3 regions of the Pseudoalteromonas nanhaiensis genome follow, and region 2 is predicted to be linked to each of the others. Evidence: predicted binding sites of a transcription regulator. Region 2 holds the regulator's gene; each other region holds the start of a gene.
What was found. The regulator FliA, encoded in region 2, starts transcription of late flagellar genes. The targets are predictions, from matches to a motif close to CTAAAGNTNNNNNNNNNNNNGCCGATA.
Positions count from the first base shown of each region.

Region 1: the regulator FliA is predicted to act here: its motif matches at 1,485-1,511, upstream of pomA (flagellar motor protein PomA).
Region 3: the regulator FliA is predicted to act here: its motif matches at 2,918-2,944, upstream of ACSFVZ_RS19605 (DUF5610 domain-containing protein).

Region 1 is NZ_JBPNYQ010000010.1:135,909-140,777, reverse strand. It holds gene ACSFVZ_RS11005 (flagellar motor protein MotB) at 1-651, opposite strand, end outside; gene pomA (flagellar motor protein PomA) at 655-1,422, opposite strand; gene xseB (exodeoxyribonuclease VII small subunit) at 1,694-1,936, shown strand; gene ispA ((2E,6E)-farnesyl diphosphate synthase) at 1,941-2,828, shown strand; gene dxs (1-deoxy-D-xylulose-5-phosphate synthase) at 2,918-4,780, shown strand; gene ACSFVZ_RS10980 (ligand-binding sensor domain-containing diguanylate cyclase) at 4,840-4,869, opposite strand, start outside.
Region 2 is NZ_JBPNYQ010000006.1:111,822-116,690, forward strand. It holds gene ACSFVZ_RS07930 (chemotaxis protein CheA) at 1-513, opposite strand, end outside; gene ACSFVZ_RS07935 (protein phosphatase CheZ) at 529-1,296, opposite strand; gene cheY (chemotaxis response regulator CheY) at 1,314-1,697, opposite strand; gene ACSFVZ_RS07945 (RNA polymerase sigma factor FliA) at 1,738-2,448, opposite strand; gene ACSFVZ_RS07950 (MinD/ParA family ATP-binding protein) at 2,475-3,335, opposite strand; gene flhF (flagellar biosynthesis GTPase FlhF) at 3,328-4,809, opposite strand; gene flhA (flagellar biosynthesis protein FlhA) at 4,830-4,869, opposite strand, start outside.
Region 3 is NZ_JBPNYQ010000037.1:882-5,750, reverse strand. It holds gene ACSFVZ_RS19625 (thiol:disulfide interchange protein DsbA/DsbL) at 1-539, shown strand, start outside; gene ACSFVZ_RS19620 (thiol:disulfide interchange protein DsbA/DsbL) at 558-1,196, shown strand; gene ACSFVZ_RS19615 (2-thiouracil desulfurase family protein) at 1,254-1,709, shown strand; gene trmA (tRNA (uridine(54)-C5)-methyltransferase TrmA) at 1,712-2,809, opposite strand; gene ACSFVZ_RS19605 (DUF5610 domain-containing protein) at 2,974-4,092, shown strand; gene murI (glutamate racemase) at 4,159-4,869, shown strand, end outside.

The DNA of each region.
Region 1 (4,869 bases), on a different contig from region 2:
TATTTCACCCGGCACATCTTTTAACAGCGTAGCAATATCACGAATGATAGGTTTAAACCTAGGCTGTAAGAAAGCACTGCCTGATGGGAATGAACCATTCTCACGAATGCGAATAATAATTTGCTGACCTAATGACTCAAGTTCAATCGCACCATCCATAATTTGCTGCTCAAGCTGTTGGGCAATTTTCTTCACAAGCTCATTCGTTTGCTCTTGATCGGCTGCAGAAATTGACTGCTCCATTGCTTGTTGCTGAGCAGTGCTTTGTGATTCCCCACCACGCTTATTACCACGCTGTTCTTGACGACCACCTGCAGAGCTTTCATCACCAGCCTGAAACTCGAGCATTTGTTGTGTCATCTCTACGGTTTGTTGTTGAATTGTCTCGATAGGAGTAGGTTCAGGTTTGCCTGGAGTGAACTCCATTGCAATGACCGAGGTCCCTTTTGGAATATCTTTTACTTCAATTTTATTTTGTACACCAAAAGCAAACTTCATTGAACCTGCTATCTGCTTAAACTTAAGAACATCCATTTCCGAGAAAGCAAGCAAGAGTACAAAGAAGCACATTAATAGCGACATTAAATCTGCGAAGGTTCCCATCCAGGCAGGTAACCCCGGAGGTGGACATTTGCACTCTTGATCTGACATGCCCTACTCCTCGGTATCGACTTTACGTTTTGATTCAGCTAAATAGTTTTTCAAGATGCCTTCGATGACTTTCGGGTTTTGACCATCTTGAATACCCAGTACCGCATCAAGAATTAAACGTTGGTTGAGAGCTTCTTCATCTTTACGCAGCTCTAGTTTTACCTGAATAGGAATTGCAACAACGTTAGCCAAAAAAGCACCATAAAGTGTTGTTAAAAGAGCTACAGCCATTGCTGGACCAATTGCTTTTGGGTCATCCATGTTAGATAACATTGCAACCAAGCCAATTAGCGTGCCTATCATCCCCATCGCAGGAGCGATATCGGCAAGCGACTTAAATAAACCTGCACCAAGTTCATGGCGAGTAGCGGTGAGGGAAATATCTTTTTGCAGTGTGGCACGAACTACATCAGCATCATGACCATCCACTAACATATCAACCCCTTTGCGCATAAAGCCGTTAGGGATTTCGGCTTCTTCTAATGCTAAGAAACCACCTTTACGTGCTGAGTCAGCTAATTCTACTGCTTTTTCAATTAATTCTTCTGGCGATTCAATTTTGAACATAAAGGCTTTTGCAGCGACCTTACCAATGCCCAAAAATTGCCCCATAGTGAAGTTCGATAACACGATAAAAATCGAACCACCAAATACAATGACCACCGAAGGCGTGTTATAAAACATTGCAACTTGGCCGTCACTACTTAATACCATCGACATAGCAATTAAGCCTATGGCACCAAGAATACCTATTATGGTTGCTAAATCCACATACCCCTCCAGAGGAACAATTACACGACACCAACGGCATCAAATTTTTATTATTAACTGCTTATCGGCAAGCAATTGAATTACTTAAATCATTAAATGAATTAATTTTATTTTAATGTAAGATTTTTAAGCTACAAGTTGCCGCTACTTCTAAAACCGTAAAAATAGCATATTGATTTCCTTTTATGCGCAAAAAAACACATCATTCTTTGACCTAGTTTAGCATTCCCCCTAAAATTGGCCTCACTTTCTATTAGCTATCGAGGCCACTATGGCAACAAAGAAACCAGAAAACTTGAGTTTTGAAGAAGCACTGGATGAATTATCTCAGATTGTTGCACAAATGGAGCAAGGTGAACTGTCTTTAGAACAATCGCTAAAACAGTTTGAGCGTGGTATAGCGCTTGCGAATGCCTCATCTGGAAAATTACAACAAGCCGAACAAAAAGTGGCCATATTAATGGGTAACGATAGCCAAGCTCCTCTTAGCAACTTTGACTCAAACTTGGACTAATTAAGTGCAATTAAAAGAACAATTACAACGCGCTCGAGAAGACGTTGAAGCACATTTAAATCGCTATTTCGAACTGCCACTAAACACTGAAAAAACCATTAAAGAAGCCACTCATTACGGCGTTTTAAATGGTGGTAAGCGCTTACGTCCTTACCTCGTTTATGCGACGGGCCGCATGATGGGAGCTGACAAAGCTGACCTTGATATTCTTGCCGCTGCTATTGAGTGTATTCATAGCTACTCGTTAGTTCATGATGACCTACCAGCAATGGATGATGATGACTTAAGACGTGGCCGCCCTACTTGTCATATTGTTTATGGTGAAGCGCAAGCTATTCTCGCCGGTGATGCTCTTCAAACATTAGCATTTGATTTAATTGCTAACCATCAGTTTGCAGTACCTGCGACACAACAGGTAAGAATGATCGCCTCGTTAAGCAAAGCCTCAGGTATAGAGGGTATGGTAGGTGGTCAGGCACTTGATATTGAAGCCACTGATAAAGCAATTACAGTCGAAGAACTAGAACGTATTCATCAACTTAAAACTGGCGCATTACTCAACTGTGCAATTACCTTGGGGGCTTTGGCCGCGCCGCAATGTGATGAGCAAACGTTAAAGCAACTTAATTTGTTTGGTCAAGCAATTGGTCTGGCTTTTCAGGTACAGGACGATATTCTCGATGTAGAGGCAGACACCGAAACGTTAGGCAAACCGCAAGGTTCAGATATTGCGGCCAATAAAGCGACCTACCCTGCATTATTAGGTATGGCAGGCGCTAAGCAAAAAGCACAAGACTTATTGGCTCGGGCTCATAAAGCACTTGAGGCTATTGATTACGACACCCGCGAGCTGGCAAGCCTTGCTAGCTATATTGTTGAGCGTAATTATTAACGTCTAAAAAAGAAAGACAAAATAACTAAAAAATCAGAGCAGCAATGGGCTATAATGCACTCTGGTTAGCGAAGGATGTATATAAAATCATGACACTTGATAGTAGCAAGTATCCATTATTAAGTTTGGTTGACGAACCAGCACAACTGCGTGATATTGCGCAAGATAAGTTACCTGCGTTTAGTAAAGAGTTACGCGAATACCTGCTTAATTCAGTTTCGCAAAGTAGTGGTCATTTAGCATCAGGTTTAGGTACTGTTGAGTTAACAGTGGCCCTTCATTATGTCTATAACACCCCTGAAGATCGTTTAGTATGGGATGTGGGTCATCAAGCATACCCGCACAAAATCTTAACGGGTCGCCGTGACCAAATGCATACTATCCGTCAAAAAGACGGTTTACACCCTTTCCCATTCCGTGAAGAAAGCCCTTACGACACCTTCAGTGTTGGTCATTCAAGTACTTCTATTTCTGCAGCGCTCGGCATGGCTATTGCCGCTGAAAAAGAAGGTAAAGATCGTAAAACGGTTGCTGTTATTGGCGATGGCGCAATTACTGCTGGTATGGCATTTGAAGCGATGAACCACATGGGCGATGTAAACCCTAACGTGTTAATTATCTTAAACGATAATGAAATGTCGATTTCAGAAAACGTAGGTGCCCTAAACAACCACTTTGCACGTATTTTGTCTGGTAGCTTCTACACCAATATTCGCGAAGGCAGTAAAAAACTTCTTTCGGGTTTACCGCCAGTGAAAGAACTTGCCAGCCGCATGGAAGAACACCTAAAAGGTATGGTCATTCCGGGCACATTCTTTGAAGAATTAGGCCTAAATTACATCGGCCCAATCGACGGTCACGATGTCAATATGTTGGTCGATACCTTACGTAATATGCGTAACCTTAAAGGCCCTCAGCTACTGCATATTAAAACGCAAAAAGGTAAAGGTTATAAACCTGCTGAAGCGGATCCAATTGGTTACCATGGCGTACCAAAATTTGATCCGAGCATGTCTAAATTACCAAAATCAAAACCTGGCGCTGCCACATTCTCAAATGTGTTCGGTGACTGGCTTTGTGATATGGCAGCACAAGATGACAAGCTAATGGCGATTACTCCTGCTATGCGTGAAGGCTCAGGCATGGTTCGTTTTTCTAAAGAGTACCCAGCGCAATACTTTGATGTAGCAATTGCTGAGCAACATGCTGTAACGCTTGCAGCTGGTTTTGCTTGTGAAGGACTAAAGCCTGTTGTTGCTATTTATTCAAGCTTTTTACAACGTGCGTACGACCAACTTATTCACGATGTGGCATTACAAAACCTACCGGTTTTATTTGCTATTGACCGTGCCGGGATTGTTGGTGCTGATGGTGAAACTCACCAAGGTGCTTACGATTTAAGCTTTATGCGCTGTATTCCTAATATGATTATCATGGCACCAAGCGACACTAATGAGTGCCGCCAGATGCTGTATACAGGTTACCAATGTAATCAACCTGTTGCCGTACGATACCCACGTGGTAGTGCAGGCAATTGTGATGTTGAATCAACAATGAGTGCGATTGAAATTGGTAAGGCGCGAAGTATCAAACAAGGCAGTAAAGTGGCAATCTTGTCATTTGGTACGCTACTAGAAAACGCCAAATCAGCTGCTGAAGAGCTTAATGCAACAGTGATTGATATGCGCTTCATTAAACCTCTTGATACAGAGACTATTAGCGAGTTGCTGAGTAGCCACGATGTGATTGTTACCCTAGAAGACAACGCCATTGCTGGCGGTGCGGGTTCTGCTGTGAATGAGTACTTAGCTGCAATTAAAGCAAATGTGACTATCTTGAACTTAGGTATTCCAGATGAATTCATTAAGCATGGTACGCAAGACGAAATGCACGCCGAAATGGGCTTAGATGCAAATGGCATCTTAACTAGCATCAAAGAGTTTATGGCCTAAGCCGTACACTAATAAAACAAAAAAGGAGCCTTAAGGCTCCTTTTTTGTCATCGTTTATATTAGCGCATCCAAACCTTAATATCAGCAAG
Region 2 (4,869 bases):
AGTGTTTATGTCGGCTGTTACATCAGCAGTATCAACAACAGGTTCTTCTACTACTGGCTCTTCAGGTGCAGGGGTTGTGTCTTCAATAACACTAGTGTCTTCTCCTGCAAGCTCTTCTGCTGTTGGTGGCTGACTTAACTTGTGAAGTACATCAAGTAGAGCAGGATCGGCAGGCTCTGGTTGCTCACGATTTTGAATAGTTGAGAACATTTCGTTGATGGTATCAAGAGCTTGAAGAATAACATCCATTAATTCAGGTGTTACACTACGCACACCTTGGCGAAGTAAATCGAAGACATTTTCTGCACCATGACAAGCGTCAACAAGCTCTGTCATACTCAAGAAACCTGCCCCACCTTTTACAGTGTGGAAACCTCTAAAAATTGCGTTAAGTAAGTCTTTGTCTTCTGGGTTGTTCTCAAGCTGAACCAATTGTTCTGACAAAAGCTCTAGAATTTCCCCTGCTTCAACAAGGAAATCCTGTAAAATATCTTCATCGACTTCAAAGCTCATGCAGTTACTCTCCTCTTAGAAGCCCAAACTTGATAATAGGTCATCAACTTCATCTTGTCCTGAGACAACATCATCACGTGACTCTGCATCAATAATTGGCCCTTCAGGACCTGCTAGCGTATCGCTTGTTGCAGGTGCTTGTTCTGTGGCCTGTTTTTCTTGTTTTTGCTGACCATCTTCTTGACTGCCGAATACAGTTAAGAGATTAATTAAACTGTCTTCAACTTCTCGTACTAGTTCAATAACACGGCGAATTACCTGACCAGTTAAATCTTGGTAGTCTTGTGCCATAAGCACATTGGTCATCAAGCCTTGTAATTCATCAGTTTTAGCATGAGAGTTGTTCATGAACTTATCTAAGCTATGGCATAAGGTTTTAAACTCACCAAGCTCAATTTCTCGGTTCATCAATCGATCCCACGTGGGCTTGATTGTTGCAATTTCATCAGCAAGTTGTTGAGCAATAGGTAAACTTGCCTCAACAGCATCCATGGTTTTATTTGCTGCATTTTCTGTCATTTCCATGACATAGTTTAATCGCTGTTTAGCGTCGGGTATCGCATCGGTAGTTAAATCGGCGAGACGAGTATCAAGATCAAAGTTCTTTAACGCTTCATGCAGTTGACGCGTCAATTTACCGACTTCGGCAAACAACTCTGATTGTTCTTTTGATGCGGCTTCAAGAATTAGCTTATCTGCCTTCTCTTGTTCACCTTTTTCAAGATACTCAACAAGTTGACGAGCTTGCTCTAAACTTATATGAGGCGCAGCAGGTGCTGACATAAGCCTCTCCCCTTAGATTAACCTAAACGTTCAAACACTTTTTCCAATTTGGTTTTAAGTGTCGCAGCAGTAAATGGTTTAACAATGTAGCCATTAACACCTGCTTGAGCAGCAGCAACAATTTGTTCTTTTTTCGCTTCAGCTGTTACCATTAAAACAGGAATGTGTTTAAGGCTATCATCGGCACGTATAGCACGTAACAAATCAATACCTTGCATGCCAGGCATATTCCAATCTGTTACAACAAAATCAAATTCTTGATTTTGTAGCATTGGTAATGCTGTTGAACCATCATCAGCTTCCTGCACATTGGTAAAACCTAAATCCCTTAATAGATTTTTAATGATACGTCTCATTGTAGAAAAATCGTCAACAACAAGAATCTTCATGTTTTTATCCAAAACATCCTCCGGTGAGGTTTGAACCTATATTTACTTACTACTAATTAATCCAGTCATTGATTTTTGCTTTGAGCTTAATCATCGCCTGACCATGTATTTGACTCACACGCGACTCGCTAACATCGAGTATGTGTCCTATTTCTTTCAAGTTCATTTCATCGTTGTAATACAAAGACAAAACAAGGGCATCTCTTTCTGGTAACGATTGGATAGCCGTTAATAGAGACTGGTTAAACCGCTCATTTTTAACGTTATTAAACGGTTTGTCTAGTGCTAAATCATGACCCATTGGTGTTATTACGTCTTCATCAACACCTAAATCCTCGATACCTAATACTTTACTTGAATTAACGTCATGTAGAATATGATGGTACTCATCTAGTGTAATATCAAGTTTTTCAGCAACTTCTGTGTCTTTGGGCTCGCGGTTTAGGGTACTTTCTAATTCAGCAATTGTTTCTGCGACTAGACGTGCATTTCGATGCACAGAGCGTGGTGCCCAATCGCCTCGACGGATTTCATCAAGCATTGCACCGCGAATTCTGATACCTGCAAAGGTTTCAAAACTTGCACCTTTACTAGCGTCGAAGTTTTTTGACGCCTCAATAAGGCCGATCATACCTGACTGAATTAAATCATCGAGCTGAACACTAGCAGGTAAACGAGCAATCAAATGACACGCCACTTTTTTGACTAAAGAGGCGTGCTTTTCAACAATCGCATTTAAATTCTGTGCTGATTGATATCCCATCGCTTTATTCACCGATGTTGTCATAGTTAGCCGTTTACTAGTTTCTCAATAAAAAATTCTAAGTGACCAGACGGTTGGTTAGGGATCGGCCACTTAACTGCTTTCGTTGCTAATGTTTTAAACGCCACCGCTGCTGGTGAGTTTGGAAATAACTCAACGATAACCTTTTGACGTCGCGTAGATTTACGCATGTTTTCGTCATAGGGAATCGTTGCGACTAATTCCATAGAAACATCTAAAAAACGATCCGTTACTTTTGAAAGTTTAGCAAATAATTCTTGCCCTTCACGCATGCTACGCACCATGTTGGCAACAATTTTAAATTTATATACACCATGCTCTCGGCTTAACACTTTAATAAGCGCGTAGGCATCTGTAATTGAGGTAGGTTCATCACACACAACCACAACGACATCTTGTGCTGCACGTGAAAAGCTTAATACCATGTCCGAAATACCTGCGGCGGTATCGACAATTAAAATATCAAACTCGGTGTTTAATTCGCTAAAAGCGCGAATAAGGCCTGCATGCTCAGAAGGAGTTAACTCCACCATGCTTTGCGAGCCAGACGTTGCTGGCACAATTTTAATACCAGCAGGGCCTTCTACAAGAATTTCATCAAGCTCACATTCGCCAGATAAAACATGAGATAAATTACGTTCAACACGTAAACCAAGCATCACGTCGCAGTTTGCCAATCCTAAATCGGCATCCAATACTAATACGCGGTTTCCTTGCTGACCTAATGCAATTGCAGTGTTGAGTGATACATTCGTTTTGCCCACACCACCTTTGCCGCCAGTAACAGCGATAACTTTAACGCCACTATTATTATTTTGATTCATTTTGCGCAGGCCGCTTGCTTGATCTAATACTGTGTTAATCATACATCCCTACTGTGTTCGACGCTACTGCTTGACGTCGTGAATGTTGTGCTTTTGCTCGTTTTAAATACAATTGTTCAGCTTTTTTCACTAGTTTTTCAGCATTCGCTACGCGAATATCTTCTGGAACACGCTGACCATTAGTAAGATACCCTATTGGCAGGCGATTTTGAATCGCTATGCTAATAATCTCACCTAAACTCAACGATTCATCCAATTTAGTGAAGATACAGCCACTTAGCTGAACCTTTTTAAAGTGTCTTACGGTTTCTTGTAGCACATTAATTTGTGCTGTAGCACTCAACACTAAATAACTACGAATATCAACTCGCTGATTACGCATTAAGGTATTAAGTTGCTCAGTTAAGCGTAAATCACGTTGGCTCATACCTGCAGTGTCTATTAATACTAGACGCTTATTTCGTAAATGGTATAGCACTTCAGCCAATTCATTGGCATCTTTTACTTGCTTCACACCACAACCAATAATACGGCCATAAGTTGCAAGTTGCTCGTAGGCACCAATACGGTAAGTATCAGTCGTGATAAGCGCCACTTTATCGGCACCATATTTTTGTGCACCAAGTGCTGCGAGTTTTGCAACAGTGGTTGTTTTACCAACACCTGTAGGGCCAACTAAAGCGAATACACCACCTTGACGCAGGATTTCGTTATTCGTTGTATGCATTTGGTTTTCAACCATTTGCAGAAGTGCTTGCCAAGCTTGTTGACGTGATACATCGTCAGGAATAAAACAGGCCATTTGCTCTGCAACGTCACGCTCAATACCCATACCAGCTAAACGGTCAATCATACACGCACGAGTCGGATCGCGACGCGCCATATCTTGTTGCATTAAGCCTGATACTTGATGTTCAAGTAATTGACGAATGGCATTCATTTCTTCGCGCATTGTCGCAATTTCAGATTGGTTTGCCGGCGCTGCTTGTTTGCGCTCTGTAGGTGTATCAAGATCATCAAATCCTGAGTCTAAGTCATCATCAAAACCTAAACTGTGCGCTTGTGTTTGCATACGTGGAGCAGCTTGCTCTTGATAGCGTGGTTTTGGAGCATATTCAGGACGAGGTTGGTCATAACTTTGCTCTTTAGGTTGATAGTGTTCACTCGTATCAATACCTGACTGACTGAACATTGACGCCAGCTCTGGCGAACGAGGGCGTGGGGCTTGACGCTCTAGTAACGCTTGTAAGCTATCGGCAACTTTTGCTTGCGGCTCAGGCTTGGCACGCATTGGCTCAGGTTTGACGAAGTTATGCTGTGGCGCAGGTGCTGATTGCACTGGAGCTGGGTTTGCTTCTGCTTTCGGGGCTGCTTTGTCATAATCAACAGCTGCAACGATTTCAACACCGTTGGCTAGCTTTTTGTTTGACATAATTACCGCATCAACACCTAACTCGTCTTTCACTTCCTTGAGTGCTGTGCGCATATCTTTGGCAAAAAAACGTTTAATTTTCATGGTTCAACCCCTTTACTATCCTATTGTTGGCCTACTGAGCTGACAATCTTAATCTGTCTT
Region 3 (4,869 bases), on a different contig from region 2:
ACGAAGTATTAAACGTTGAAAAAAGTAAAGCGCCGCAAGTTACAGAGTTTTTCTCATTCTATTGTCCACATTGTTTTCAATTTGAGCCAGTTGCAAAAGCGCTTGCGTCTAAATTGCCAGAAGGCACAGAGTTTGTAAAAAGCCATGTTAACTTTTTAGGTGGTGTTTCAAAGCAAACACAAAGTAACCTAAGTTATGCTTACCTAATTGCTAAACAGCATGGTAAAGGCGAACAAGTTGCTGACCAAATTTTTAATAGCATCCACAAGCAACGTGTACTGCTTCAAGACCTAAAAGATGTTAAAGCATTACTCGCCACTAACGGTATTACAAGTGACGTGTTTGATACTGATATTGCGAGTATGCCAGTGATCAGCGCAGAGAAGGCAATGCGTGACAAGCAACAGCAGTACTCAGAGATGGGCGCATTAACAGGCGTACCTACTTTTATCGTTAATGATAAATATAAAATTAATTTAAATACCATCAAGAGCCAACAGATGCTTGATGAGTTAGTCGCATTTTTATTAAAACAATAATGTTGGAGTGATGAAGTAATGATCAAGTTAGTAAAGGCTGCATTTATGGCTATGACGCTAGGTTTAGCGGCTAATGCAACGGCAGCGCAATACGAAGAAGGGAAGCATTATGAAACAATTGATGCACGCGCTTCTAAAAAGCCAGAAGTAAAAGAGTTCTTTTCATTTTATTGCCCCGCGTGTAATAACTTTGAACCGGTTGTAAAAGAACTAAAGCCGTTATTAGACAAAAAAATCACTTTTAAGAAAAGTTCAGTGAATTTTGTTGGTCCTCGTGACCCAGAAATTCAAACTATTTTAGCGCAATCTATGGCTGCTGCTGCCGTCCTTCCACAAAAAGAGGCGATTATAGCTGCTATCTTTAACCATATTCATACCAAGCGTGCACGCATTAATGAATTAGCTGATATGAAAGACATCTTCGTTTCACAAGGTGTAACAGCAGAAGACTTTGATAAGTACTACAACAGTTTTTCTGTACGCACGATGGCGTCTAAAATGGCACGTGATCAAGAGTACTATCAACAAAAAGGTGCTTTAAAAGGCGTTCCAACCTTTATTGTTAACGGTAAATACCGTTTAATCTTAGGTGCAGACTCAGGTATTAGCGATGCTAAAAGCATGGCTGGTTTAATTAATTACCTAGCAGATAAGTAAGCTTAGCTTAATTAAAATAAAAGCTCCGTTCGCGGAGCTTTTTTGTTGGTACAGCACATGCAAAAATTATTAGTTTCAAGTTGTTTATTAGGAAACCCTGTTCGTTATGATGGGCAATCGCAAAATTTACTTCATCCAGGCTTAGAAACACTCAAACAGCAGGGAAGGCTCATCGCATTCTGTCCTGAAGTAGCTGGTGGGCTGCCCACGGCAAGACCGCCTGCAGAAATAAAAGCAGGAAGAGTACTTACCAAAGATTCGCAGGATGTAACTGTACAATTTGCTTACGGCGCAGAACAAGCACTTAAGCTTTGTCAAAAGCAGGGCATTCGTTATGCGTTATTAAAAGAATCAAGTCCTTCATGCGGTCGCAATACTATTTACGATGGTAGTCATTCTGGAAAGAAAATTTCAGGCATGGGATTAACTGCAAAGCTGTTAACCGAGAATAATATAGCAGTCTACAGCGAGCAGCAGTTGCCAGCGCTATTTACTGCGCTGGCAGAGAAATGATTTTATTTGCGTTGCAAAAACACACCTGATTCGATGTGGTGGGTATAAGGGAATTGATCGAAGATCGCAAAACGTTTTACTTCATGGGTTTTACATAGGTGATCAAGGTCACGCTCAAGGGTGTCTGGATTACACGAGATATAAATAATATTGTCGTAGTTAGCAACTAAGTCACACGTTAGCGTGTCCATGCCTGCGCGTGGTGGATCTACTAAGATTGTTTGGCAGTTATAGCTTGTCAGGTCAATGCCATCTAAACGAGAGAAAGTACGCTCGCCTTTCATCGCTTGAGTAAACTCTTCACTCGACATACGAATGATATCTAAGTTCTCAACTTTATTCTGCGCGATATTGTATTGCGCTGAGTAAACCGATGATTTTGAAATCTCTGTGGCTAATACACGGTCGAATGAACCCGCAAGGGCAATTGAGAAATTACCATTCCCGCAGTATAGCTCCAGTAAGTCATTGCTAAGTGGCTGGCATAGTGCTTGTGCCCACTCTAGCATCTTGATATTCACTTTCGCATTCGGTTGCGTAAAGCTATTTTCGACTTGTTGATAAATTAATTCTTTACCGTTTACATTAAGACGCTCAATGACGTAATCGTTACCAATCACTTCTTTTTGCTTACGCGCACGGCCAATAAAATCAATTTTAAACTGTGCGCTTAATTTTGTTTTCAGCTCTTTAATTGCTTGTAACCACTGCTCATCTAATTGTTTGTGATATAACAAGCTAACGAGGATTTCACCACTTAGGCTAGAAAGGTAATCAATTTGAAATAACTTACGGCGCAGAATTTCGCTGCCCTTTAAGTTTTCGATCATGGCTTGCATCACTTCACCGACTAAAGGTGCTGCAGGGTCAAACTCATCAACACGAATTTTCTCTTTGGTTTGCTGATCAAACATGATGTGAAATAAGTCTTCACCCTCATGCCATACACGAAACTCTGCACGTTGGCGGTAATGAATAGGATCAGAGCCAAACACCTCTAATTTTTCGACTCCAAAACGTCGAAACTGGTTAGTGATGCGCTGCTCTTTCTCACTCAATTGTGCATCGTATTGAGTTGTATCAATTTTTATAACCGCCATGGCTGATTACCTTTTATCTCTTAGCTTTATAACGGCGCTATTGTAGGGAGCGCTGAGGATTTGTCTAGTTTTGTTATTTATTTTAGTGTCGTTTTTTTATACAAAAAACTTAAGTTATGTGGTTTTTGGCCGATAATGAGATAACCATAACATGGAGTCGGATCATGAAAATTGGCAATCTAGGCTATATACCTAATACAAATGTGAATAAATACAATGGCAAACAGGCACTGCAGCAGCCTGCCATTCAAAATCGTCAAGACAGTTATCAGCAACGCGGGCGAGAGCTGGCAGCAAAAGTTCTTGATGATAAACTAGCTGCAGCTCTTGGCTTACCTAAAGCTGAAGAGAAAAAAGATAAACCGCTATTTGATTTTGAAGAGATCGTTAAAAACGTACTCGACTTTGTTGGCGGCGCACTTCGCAAAGCAAAAGCCGATGGTGCTGATGATGAAAAACTCAAAGGCATGCTAGGTGATGCACGCAAAGGTGTGCAAATGGGTATCGACGATGCGTATGATGAGCTCAAAGAGTCAGGCATTCTTAATGATGATATAAAAGAAGGCATCGAAAAATCTAAAGAAGGCATCTATAAAGGTATAGATGAGCTAGAAGATGATTTATTCAACCCTAAACCGAACGCAGTTTCAGTAAGCCAAGCTCAATACCTTAGTTTAAGTAATAACGCAGAATACACTTTTACAACGGCTGAAGGTGATGAAGTAAGTATTAGCTTTGCAGATGCCTATGAAAGTAAATCGGCAAGTAGCTACAGTAAAAATGGCGATAACGAAGCGTTTGTTAGTGAATCTTCGCAATCACGAGACTTGTCATTTTCGATGACAGTCAATGGCGATTTAAATGAGCAAGAGCAGCAAGCTATCAATGAATTGATGGAAGACTTGCAAAGTGTCAGTGAAACATTCTTCTCTGGTTCATTAGAAGAAGCCTTTGAACAAGCGAAAGAGTTGAACTTAGGTAATGAACAACTCGTTGGCTTTACGATGGATCTGAAACAAACCAAAACAGTGGCTGCGATAAAAGGCTATGAAGAATATAAACCAGCTCCTGAAAAAGAAGTCGCCGAGAAAATAGCGCCGTTTAATGACGACCTAAAACAGGCATTTAATAAAGCTGGCGACATAGGTTTGCAAAATGAACTAGCTGGTATCTTACAATGGTTGAATCAAGACAAAGAGGAAGTCAGTAAGTTAGTTGATTATACCAAAGCAATGTTCGAGCAAATGAACAAGTTGCGTTCAGCTTCTGAGCAAGACTCATAACCGCAACTTTCTTTTTCTAAAACTGCATGGCAAACTGCTGGCCTTTGATGATCCGAGGTAAGCAGTTTGTCAGTCCATATTATGGTGTTTGATTCAGGTATAGGCGGAACCACTGTACTTGAACAGATCCAAGCATTGATCCCAAATGCTGATTATAGCTATTTCATGGATAATGCATTATTACCTTATGGTTCTCAAAGCCAACAAACCATTATTGACCGCTTACTTGCTTTACTTTGCTTTATAGAAAGTAGAGCGCTGCAGGTAGATATACTAGTAATAGCCTGTAACACCGCTTCAACATCAGCCTTAGAGGCAATTCGACCTTATACTAATATAGAAGTTGTTGGTGTAGTGCCAGCGATCAAGCCTGCGTGCGCTATAAGTAAAAGTAAACATATCGGGTTATTGGCAACCCCATCAACAACCAAGAGTCGCTATACTGCAAACTTAATTAGTACTCATAGCCAAGGCACTCGAGTCAGCTTATATGGTTCAACGACGCTTGTGGAAATTGCAGAAGCACTATTTCATACGCAGATACTTAATGAAGCAAAGCTTGCAAAAGTATTGAGTGATTTAGCGATAGCAGAAGAGATAGATGTGTTGGTACTTGGCTGTACGCACTTTCCATTACTTGCCAGCGCGATTAGTAATTACTACAAACAACGGATTATACTTATTGATTCAGGCAAAGCGATTGCTAAGCGGGTTGAGAGTTTAATCTCTTTACGTGGCCTTACCTTTACAACAGGTAAAAAAAAGCCGCTGCACTAT